One region of the Streptococcus sp. 27098_8_134 genome, then DNA from elsewhere that is predicted to be linked to it. Evidence: predicted binding sites of a transcription regulator. Region 1 holds the regulator's gene; the other holds the start of a gene.

Region 1 (5,210 bases):
AGGCATCTCTATTCCAGAAGTATCCATGAATTTGCCGATCTTCAAAGGACTGGATAATGCTGGATTGTATTATGGTGCTGGTACGATGAAAGAGACCCAGCAGATGGGGCAGGGAAATTATGCCTTGGCTAGCCACCATGTTTTTGGCATCACAGGGGCTAGTAACATGCTCTTTTCCCCACTGGATCGTGCCAAGGCTGGTATGAAGATCTATATCACCGATAAAGAGCAAGTCTATACTTATGTAATCACCAGTGTTGAAACGGTAACTCCGGATCGAACGGATCTGATTGAGGATACAGAAGGTGTTACAGAGATTACTTTGGTTACTTGTGAGGATGCCGCGGCAACCAACCGGACTATTGTCAAGGGAACATTAGAAGGTTCTGTCGAGTATGATAAGGCTCCTAAGGAAGTTCTTGAATCTTTCAGTAAGTCTTATAACCAAATGCAGATCTAAAGTTAAAAACATTTCACTCCAAAGGTTAGGAATAACGTTGACTTTTGGAGTGTTTTTTTATCTAAAATTTGTTTTGGACGAAAGATTTTCAATCTTTATTTTTTGTATTTATTCTTGTTGATTTTAATTCTTTTTCCGAATTATAAGGTAAGGAGGTTTCTATGTATAGCATTTCATTTCAAGATGATATTAGCATAATGCCACGGGAGCGTTTAATGAGAGAAGGAGCTGAAAAACTCAGTAACCAGGAGCTTCTATCAATCTTTCTCAGGACAGGCAACAAAAAAGAAACTGTTTTTCAAGTTTCTCAAAGAATTTTATCATCTATTTCCAGTTTGAACGATCTCAAGCATTTAACTTTGCAGGAATTGCAGACTATTTCTGGAATCGGTCCAATTAAGGCTGTGGAGCTGCAGGCCATTATCGAATTAGGCCGTCGGATTAACCGAGCAGAGGTTCTTCAGAAAGAGCAGATTATGGGCAGTCAAAAATTAGCACAGAAGATGCAGCAGGAATTGGGAGATATGAGGCAGGAGTGTTTGGTTGCCATTTATCTTAATAGTCAAAATCAAATTTTGCACCAGCAGACTATTTTCATGGGGACGGTCAGCAGAAGTATTGCTGAGCCGAGAGAAATTCTCCACTACGCTCTCAAGCACCTGGCGACATCTATTATACTGGTACACAATCATCCATCAGGCTCAGTCGTTCCTAGCAGAAACGATGATGAAGTGACGCAGCATATGAAAGAAGCGTGTGAGATGATGGGCTTGGTTCTTTTAGATCATTTAATTGTGTCCAAGTCCAACTACTATAGCTACCGAGAAGAGACAGATTTGATATAATTTGATTTTCGTGAATATAAAAAACTTCTATTCGTGTAGAACAGAAGTTTTTCTAGGAATAGAGGATTTTAAAGAATATTGACAACATAATCAAAGAGAGCTAAGTCTCCTTCTCTGGAGCCAAACAAGAACTCTGGGTGCCATTGGACACCAAGAAAAGGACTGCCGTCAGTAGAAGTGATTGCTTCAATAATTTTATCGCGAGGATCATAGGCGATGACTTCTAGGCCAGCGGCTAAATCCTTGATACTTTGGTGGTGGAAGGAGTTGATTTCAGATGCAGGGCCATAGATTTCGTGCAAAATAGAGCCGTTCTTGGTTACCATGCTTTGAGTAGTGTACTCAGCAGAGCTATCTTGCCAATGATCTTCAATGTCTTGATGAAGAGTACCGCCTAGGGCGACATTATAAAGTTGGGTTCCGCGGCAGACGGTGAAGATTGGTTTATTTTGACGACGGGCTTCCTTGATTAAAGATAATTCAAAAATGTCCCGTTTGAGTAGATAATCATCGCTGTCAATGGCTTTTTCTTCTCCATAAAACTGGGGACATACATTCTGACCGCCTGTGATGATTAATTTGTCAACAATGGAAACATATTGTTTTGCCATTTCTTCATCACCGATTGGCAAAATCATTGGAATTCCGCCAACTTCTTTAACTCCCTCAACGAATCCTGTCGCCGTATAGCTCATATGGATGAAGTGATCGTCTGGGATTTCTCTTTCATTTCCGGTTATTCCAATAATAGGTTTACTCATAGAGTGTTTAATACCTCTTTCAAATTAATAATCATTTTTTCTCATGAAGTAGAGCAGAGTCTGCAGTTCGCTAGTCAGGTCAACATACTGGACGACCACGTCCTTAGGTAGGGATAGATTTACTGGCGAGAAGCAGAGAATACCTTTAACACCCGCTTGAACTAAGATAGATGCAACTTCTTGGGCTTTTACGCTAGGTACAGTTAGGATGGCAGTTTGCACATTTCCTAACTGTATTTTTTCTTTTATTTGGGAAATTCCATAGATAGGAATCCCATCGCTGGTTGTGTTGCCAACTTCTGGATGATCATCTGTGTCGAAAGCCATTACAACTTTCATTTTATTGCGCTCATGAAAACGATAGTGCAGCAGAGCACGTCCCATATTACCAACGCCAACAATCATGACATTGGTGATAGCATTGTCGTTTAAGAGGTCAGCAAAAAAGTTCATCAATTTCTTGACATCATAGCCAAATCCTCTGCGGCCAAGTTCACCGAAATAAGAAAAATCTCGTCTGACGGTAGCAGAGTCAATGCCAATAGCTTCAGCGATTTGCTTGGAGTTGGCTTTCTCAATCTTCTCAGCATTAAACCGTTTAAAAATACGATAGTAGAGCGACAGTCTCTTAGCAGTTGCTCGGGGAATTGTAGTATTTTTTTCAGTTTTCACAAAATCACAACCTTTCTAATTCTATTTTATAGGAAGTTTGTGAAAAAATCAACTAATTAAGGATGTTTGATCTATAAAAAAGAAAATCAGTAATTGTTGGGAATGGTAGCTTAAAAAAACTCAGTCCTGGTAGGGACTCAGGTCTAGCTGGTACATCTGACGGTACAAGTCCCCAATTAGCCCTGTAAATGGTAGTTGGTATCCATTATAAGTAACAGAAAGCACCTTGTGCGAGTCAGGAACTGTGACGCAGCCAGAGAAGGCGAGAAGAAATTCATCGAAGTCTTCATAGGTAAGTGTCCGTTTCACTTTATATGAGTCCAAATAGGTCAGTTCAACCATCGTTAATCCTTTCATTTGTTTAAATGTTCATTTTGATATTCTTCAAGGGTTCTAAGCAGAAGTCAAGCTCGTTGGAATTTTCAAGAGCCTAAAGCAAAAAAGCAAAATTACGAGAATCTTGCTTATTGTGGTGTCTTTTCAAAAATATTTCTTTCAACCAGGCTGTCCATCAAGAAATAAAATTTTTGCTGGATAATGTGATGGTCTTCTGATTTGAAAATATTGACCAAGCGCAGGCCTGATTTGTCAGTGATGTTGATTTTGAAACCATTCAAATCTTTATTGACGATGATTTTCAGCAGAAAGCCATTTCCGCTGTTGGGAACAGATTCCAGCAGACGAGAGAGTTCATAGTTGCCAACCTTGCTTTCAGCGAATGTATTGTCGCGCAGGGTAAATTTCTTGACATTTGGGTGAAGTGAATAGGTATATTCACAGTTTGCTAAGCTAACAGATGTTTGAAAGGCCATCTTATCCTCCTAAAATTTCTTTTAATTTCTTTGTAAATGATTGAATCTCTTGCAGAGTCGTTTGGTCCGAAGTACTGATCCGAATGGACTCATACAAGCGGTTGGAATCCTTGCCATACATAGCTTGCAAGACATGACTGGGTTGTATAGCTCCGGCTGTGCAGGCTGAGCCTGTTGAAATGGAAAAGCCATTTAAATCCATTTGAAGCAGGAGCAGGTCATTCTTTTGATTGGGAAATCCCAAATTGATGACGTAAGGCAAGCTTGGCTGACTTTCATTTAAGTAATAGTCAATGTCCGATAAGTCAGCAAGTAAGCTGTTTTTTAAGTATTGCGCATGCTCTAGATTTTCCTCTAGATGTTCCATGCTCTCTGACAGAGCCGCCGCCATGGCTGTGATAGAGATTAGATTTTCAGTTCCGGCCCGGTGTTTTTCTTCCTGGTCACCACCGTGCATGAAATTGTCAAAATCCATCTTCTTGGCATAAAGGAAGCCAACGCCTTTGGGAGCATGAAACTTATGTGCTGATGCAGAGAGGAAGTCAATCCCTAGCTCGTCTGGGTAGATGGGAAGTTTACCAATTGCTTGGACAGCATCAACGTGAAAAGCAGCAGGATGTTCTTGCAGTAATTCACCAATTTCCTTAATGGGAAGCATGGCACCCGTCTCGTTATTAACCGCCATGACGGACACAAGAATAGTGTCAGGTCTAAGAGCCTTCTCAATGTCTTCCGCTCGAATCTGGCCATCCACTGGCTGAACAAAAGTAGCTTCGAAGCCGAATTTGTCTACTAAGTACTCCACCACTTCTAAGACAGCATGGTGCTCAATAGCACTGGTGACAATATGCTTCCCTCTGTTCTGGTGACGAAGGGCATAGCCTTTGATAGCAGTATTATTACTTTCAGTGCCGCCTGAAGTAAAAAGAATCTTATTGCTTTGAGTATGCAGGGCTTGAGCAATATCCTCACGCGCCTGTCTGAGCAGTTTACTAGCTTCTCGTCCATGGCTGTGCGTACTGGAAGGATTTCCAAAGACAGTCATAGTCTTGGTCATTGCTTGGATTGCAGCGGGCGACAAAGCAGTTGTAGCAGCATTATCTAAATAAATCACTCCGGTTACCTTATTTCTTTTGATAGGCAAAGAGTGGGCTGACTGGTCTTCTTTCTTGGATGCGGACAATGGCATCACCAATCAGTTCACTTGCTGTAATATAGTGGAGATTCTTAGGTGTTTTTTCTTTGGTATCAACAGAGTCGGTCACAAGAATTTCCCTGATAGGAGAATTGTCTAATAATTCCGCAGCCTTTCCAGCAAAGAGTCCGTGACTGGATACAGCATAGATTTCGACTGCACCTTCGCGACAGACAATTTTAGCTGCTTCAGAGAAAGTCCGACCGGTATTTAAAATGTCGTCAATCAGAATTGCTTTCTTGCCTTCGACATCTCCGATAATGTAGCCCTCAGAGCGACCAGCCTCATCTTCGCCATAATCAATGATAGCGATAGGGGCATCTAGATATTCAGCCAGATTGCGAGCACGTTTAACACCAGAGTTTTTAGGGCTGACGACAACGACATCATCTCCCGTTAACCCCATATTACAATAATGTTTGGCAAAGAGTGGGATAGTGAAGAGGTTGTCGACTGGGATATCAA
Region 2 (5,210 bases), on a different contig from region 1:
CTCCATCGACACTAGCTAGGGGAATCTCATCTACATGCTCAAGCATCGGAAGAACGGTTTCATGTCTTAATGAAGCAATGCTAAAAGAATTGTTGTATGGAGAAGATGGATTCATAATTTTGCTATAGCTATTCACATACTCTGCGACTCCTACCAAAAGGAACAAGAAGAAATAACTAACTACAAATAGTAAAGTACGTGTTTTTCCGAAAAATAAGAAACAAATTAAGGAACAAATAATTAAAAATAATACAAAGAGAATAATTGTATGAGGGTGGGAAAATACTCTTATGAGATTATCATATGCAATTTCCCATAATTTTTGATGATATAAATTTAGATATTCTTCCACTATAGGCTCTCCTCTTACGCATTTTTTGATTTTGAACGATTATTTGAAAACTTATGGTTTACTAATTACATCATTATATCATCTTTGAGGCTTTTTGGCACCTTCAGCCTCAAGAGTTACAAAAAGGAAAAAAGATGATATTATAGTGGTGATAGTATAAATGTCCTGGAGGTTTGTATGACAGAAAAAAACAGGCAGATGCAGGCTGTTTCCCCTCTTTTGCAAAAGATTATCAACTGGTCGTCCGCCGTTGGCGCTCTAGGAACGGTGGCCTTTTGTCTTTGGGCCTATTTCGCAGGTGTTCTCCAGTCCAAGGAAACTCTCTCAGCCTTTATCCAGCAGGCGGGCATCTGGGGACCTCCTCTCTTTATCTTCCTGCAGATTCTACAGACGGTCGTGCCTATTATCCCCGGAGCCCTGACCTCTGTCGCCGGTGTTTTCATCTACGGCCATATCGTCGGCACCATTTATAACTATATCGGTATTGTCATTGGCTGCGCCATTATATTTTATCTGGCCCGCACCTATGGTCCAGCTTTTGTCCAGTCCGTCGTCAGCAAGCGCACCTATGATAAATATATCGGCTGGCTGGATAAGGGGAATCGCTTTGAGCGCTTCTTTATCTTCATGATGATTTGGCCTATCAGTCCAGCCGACTTTCTCTGCATGCTGGCGGCCCTGACCAAGATGACTTTCAAAAAGTACATGCTGATTATCCTTCTCTGCAAGCCCATCACCCTCGTCATCTATACCTACGGATTGACCTATATCATTGATTTTTTCTGGAAAATGGTCTCCAAATGAAAAGAAGTTGAATTGAACCGCACCCCAAAAGTTAGACAGAAAAAATCTAACTTTCTGGGGTGTTTTTAAATGAAATTAACTTATGAGGATAAAGTTCGAATCTATGAACTAAGAAAACAAGGAATCAGCTTAAAGCGACTTTCAGAAAAATATGGAATGAACCTTTCAAAACTTTTGACATCCCAAACCTCTTTCTATATCTTTGCTTATTATAGCACAAACCATAAAGAAAAATCAGCCAGTTTTGACTGATTTTCGTCTCATTATTAAGCAAAGATTTTATTCTGGCGATACCAAAATCTTGATCTGCGCCTTGTCCTGAGTCAGCTCGATAAAGCCTTCTTGCACAATATCCTCTAGCTTAATCTTCTTGGTCACAAGCTTGTCAGCAGAGAAATAACCCTGCTCCATCAGTTCCAGCACCTTAGGGAAAATATGCCGATAGGCAATAATTCCCTTGAGCGATTTTTCTTGAATGGCAAATTCATTAGGGTTGATGCTGGCTTCTCGTTCCCAGATAGAAACCACCATACATTCTCCAGCCTTGTGGACAGCAGCTAAAGCTTGTCCCAGCACAACCGGCACCCCAGTCACTTCATATGACACATCTGCTCCGCCACCAGTTAAACGCTGAATAGCAGCTACCACGTCTTCACCCTCTTCTGGTCGCACAATGATGGCTCCAAGCTCCTCTGCCTTGGCTTGGCGTTCTGGAGATAATTCAACTCCATAAATCTTAGAGGCGCCGGCTGCCCGCAAAGCCTCAATAATCAAGAGCCCGATTGGTCCCAAACCGAAGACAACCGCTGTATCGCCCGTCTTAAGAGCTGACTGACGGACCGCGTAAACAGCCACAGCAGCAGGTTCTGTCAAGGCTGCCTGCTCATAGCTAAGGCTGTCTGGAACTTTGTGAACAATGTCTCCGTCCAAAACACAGTATTTGGCAAAACCACCGTCTGCCGCCAAACCGACAAAGTTTAGATTGGGGTCCAGATTATAATCACCGACAAGATTATGCTTAGCCAAAATGGGCTCAACTGTCACCCGGTCGCCAACTTTGACCCGTGTCACAGCACTGCCGACCTCAACAATTTCGCCAGCAAACTCATGTCCCAAAGTTACAGGCGCTTTCTGGCCAGAATAGACATGCTCTGTTTCTGTCGGAATAAAAATCGGTCCGTCCAAGTATTCATGCAAGTCAGTTCCACAGATTCCTGTATACTTGACCGCAATTTTAACCTGATGCGGTTGGACTTCCGGTACATCCACTTCTTCAATACGGACATCTTTAGCGCCATACCAACGCGCAGCATTCATTTTTGCCATAAACATACCTCACTTTATAATTTGTTAGTTTAATTGTAAACCCTTTCAGAAATCTTGTCAAAAGATTAGCTACATTTTCAAAAAATAACATACAAAAAACCAGCATCTGCTGGTATCAAGTTTATTCTGCAATTCTAGCAGAGTAGAAAGGAAGAAGGAACATTAAAACAATATAAAGAATCAAGAGAATCGCACGAAGCAATCCACCAAATAGAAAAGCAACTACTAAAGTTCCCAAACAAATAGAAAAATTAGTAAAATTTGTTTCAATCAGCAAGGTTTGCCCTGCTTTAACTGTCACTGGCTTGGTTTTCATAGGAGCTGCTCCTACACGAACAACAGCTTCTTCTCCCTCAATAGGAAAAATAGCCTCGTCACCATTCTTAATTGCGCCAACTTTCTGTTCATTTATAAAGATTGGAAACTTTCCAATAATCCCTACAAAACCTGTCCCACGTTTCACTTTGATTTCCGACATAAAGACTCCTTTATTTTTTTTAATTATTTTAACATAGAAAACTTGAGACTACAAATAAGGGAATTATAAAACAGCAAAAATATCAATAGCATACATATTACAAATTAACAATTCCATTCGTTAACTGATATTTATAATCAATGCTCGGAAGAACTAGAGCTACTAGAATGGCTTTCATCATCAGATGATGAACTGTTTTTAAAGCCGCTAGAATATGATGACGAGCTTGTTGACGATGGTGTTGTTGCTTCTGTCACGTAAAGAGTGATTTTTTCATTAGATTTGAGGTCAATTGTCTGACCTGCCGCTGGTGACTGGGAAGTTACCAAGTCTGCCTGAGTCGAAGTGACCGAACGGTCAACAACTCGCTCAATTCGAGACGAAGAAATTCCCATTTGAATCAAGTAAGAACGGGCATTGGCGTAGGTGTACTGCATGCTGCCAAAGTCAGGCATGGCCACACTAGTCACTTCTTTTGCCACTGTCAGCTTGATCTTATGATTAGAAGTCAAATCATAGGTCGAACCAGCTGCCGGTGACTGGCGAATGACCTGACCTGGCTCGTACTCGTCCGATTCCTCCTCAACAATCTCAATCAATTTCTCAGAAACATTATAGTTTGTTTTCAGATTTTCAACTACGGCTGATTTTGCTTGACCGACATAGTTCTCCATAGTAAATATTTTTTGATTAGTTACACTTGGAGCACTATTATTTTTTGTCTTGTCTATTTTTGAATCCTTCTTTGATGAAGAACTTTTCAACACAGATGATGGTAATTTCCCATTTTGATTATTTTTAGAAGAGTCATGCTGTATAGCTAGAAAAGCATAAATTCCAAAACATATCATTATTACACTAGGAACTAGAAAGTAAATTTTTCTCCACCTCTCCTTTTTTCTATTTCTTGCTTCAACTTCATTATATTCTTCAACCGCATCATCAAGCAGACTTTGTAATTTCGCCAATTTCTCAGGATTATCTGTTTGTGCCATGAGGACACGTAACTGATGAATTCTATCTTCATAGAATCTCTCTTCTTCTTTTTCAGCCTGTCTTTCTTGCAATATCAATTGAGTGTGTTGGAGGTTTGTTTGTTGTTGTAAAAGATCACCTTGCCGTTTTAATTCTGCGTTTCTCTCCTGTTCACGCATGTCTCTTTCCCAATTATTGTAACTTCCCATTATAATATCTCCCGTTTTATTTTTATCCTAATTCGCATTATAGCCAAATTCTCTTGACTTCAAAATATTCTTCCACCAAGATTCTCTTTTCAACACAAATGAATCATCAACTTTACCATTATAATTTTCTAAAACCGAGTATTGAAAATTTTCTTTTATATATTCAACTCCTTCATAAGAGACGAGCTCCTTAAGCTCTTTATTATTTCCATGTATGCTATCAATATAGGATTGCCATCTTTGTAGCAACATTCCGTTATCTCCTGTTGCAGAACCAACATATAATTTACCATTCTGTTTATCAGTAAGTAAGTATACTGCTTTCTGATTTGAAAGAGCAGTAATCCAATCTTTCTTTTTAAATCGTAAAATTGTTTCTAATTGATGGTAGGACAAACTTATATTATCATAACCAGGAAAATCATCACCTCCATATACATCCGGCAAAATTTGAAATACTTCTATTTTTTCCACGATATTTTTGAAATGAAACACAGGTGCTCTACTAGGCCTTTTGCAACGAACAATCAAACGTCCATATAAACCAGAATATTTAGTTAACTCTCTTCCTTCATAATTTTGACCAAATGTAACACCCAATTCTTTAGTAACTTCTTTTATAGTTGTTAAAAGCCAAGTATCATAGCTCATTTGAACAAGATTAACTGCAATGTCATCTATATTATAATATCGTCTTTGGTTTCTCCAAAATAAATTGAAACTATTTAATAATTCTGGCTCTCTTAAATAAGTTTCAACTGGATTCTCCCCTGTCCAATTATTAAACTTTATTTTAACTCTTGAGATTTCTTTATCATCGAAATCTAGAATATCCTTCAGCAAAATTTTTCCTTCCATAATCTTTCTCCCTAAAAAACAATTTTATTTGTGTTTACTCCTTAATTATAATCCAAAGTTGTCACTTGGTCAACGCTTTATACAGTTGAATTTTTTAGATTTCTACATAAAAAACCAGCCTCACGACTGGTTTTCTACTTATTTCTACAATTTCTCCAACTCTTCATTGAGCAGTTTTTGTGCTACTTGTGGGTTGGCTTGGCCCTTA

The links. The regulator Rex, encoded in region 1, represses fermentation and respiration genes when NADH is low (regulators of the CRP and FNR family bind a similar motif). The targets are predictions, from matches to a motif close to TTGTGAANTANTTCACAA.
Region 2: O3620_RS02300 (2,3-butanediol dehydrogenase) is a predicted target of Rex. The motif match lies at 2,516-2,533, and genes of this name have one in related genera.

Annotation. Positions count from the first base shown of each region.
Region 1 is NZ_JAPVYD010000004.1:36,706-41,915, forward strand. Features, by position in the region: gene O3620_RS09520 (class A sortase) at 1-460, shown strand, start outside; gene radC (DNA repair protein RadC) at 622-1,305, shown strand; gene O3620_RS09530 (gamma-glutamyl-gamma-aminobutyrate hydrolase family protein) at 1,374-2,066, opposite strand; gene O3620_RS09535 (redox-sensing transcriptional repressor Rex) at 2,091-2,738, opposite strand; gene O3620_RS09540 (DUF4649 family protein) at 2,859-3,080, opposite strand; gene O3620_RS09545 (DUF1831 domain-containing protein) at 3,203-3,550, opposite strand; gene O3620_RS09550 (cysteine desulfurase family protein) at 3,552-4,664, opposite strand; gene O3620_RS09555 (ribose-phosphate diphosphokinase) at 4,675-5,210, opposite strand, start outside.
Region 2 is NZ_JAPVYD010000001.1:485,695-490,904, forward strand. Features, by position in the region: gene O3620_RS02285 (hypothetical protein) at 1-352, opposite strand, end outside; gene O3620_RS02290 (TVP38/TMEM64 family protein) at 530-1,156, shown strand; partial or broken gene O3620_RS02295 (transposase) at 1,226-1,330, shown strand; gene O3620_RS02300 (2,3-butanediol dehydrogenase) at 1,436-2,482, opposite strand; gene O3620_RS02305 (hypothetical protein) at 2,604-2,960, opposite strand; partial or broken gene O3620_RS02310 (PASTA domain-containing protein) at 3,098-3,646, opposite strand; gene O3620_RS02315 (GIY-YIG nuclease family protein) at 4,172-5,002, opposite strand; gene gatB (Asp-tRNA(Asn)/Glu-tRNA(Gln) amidotransferase subunit GatB) at 5,147-5,210, opposite strand, start outside.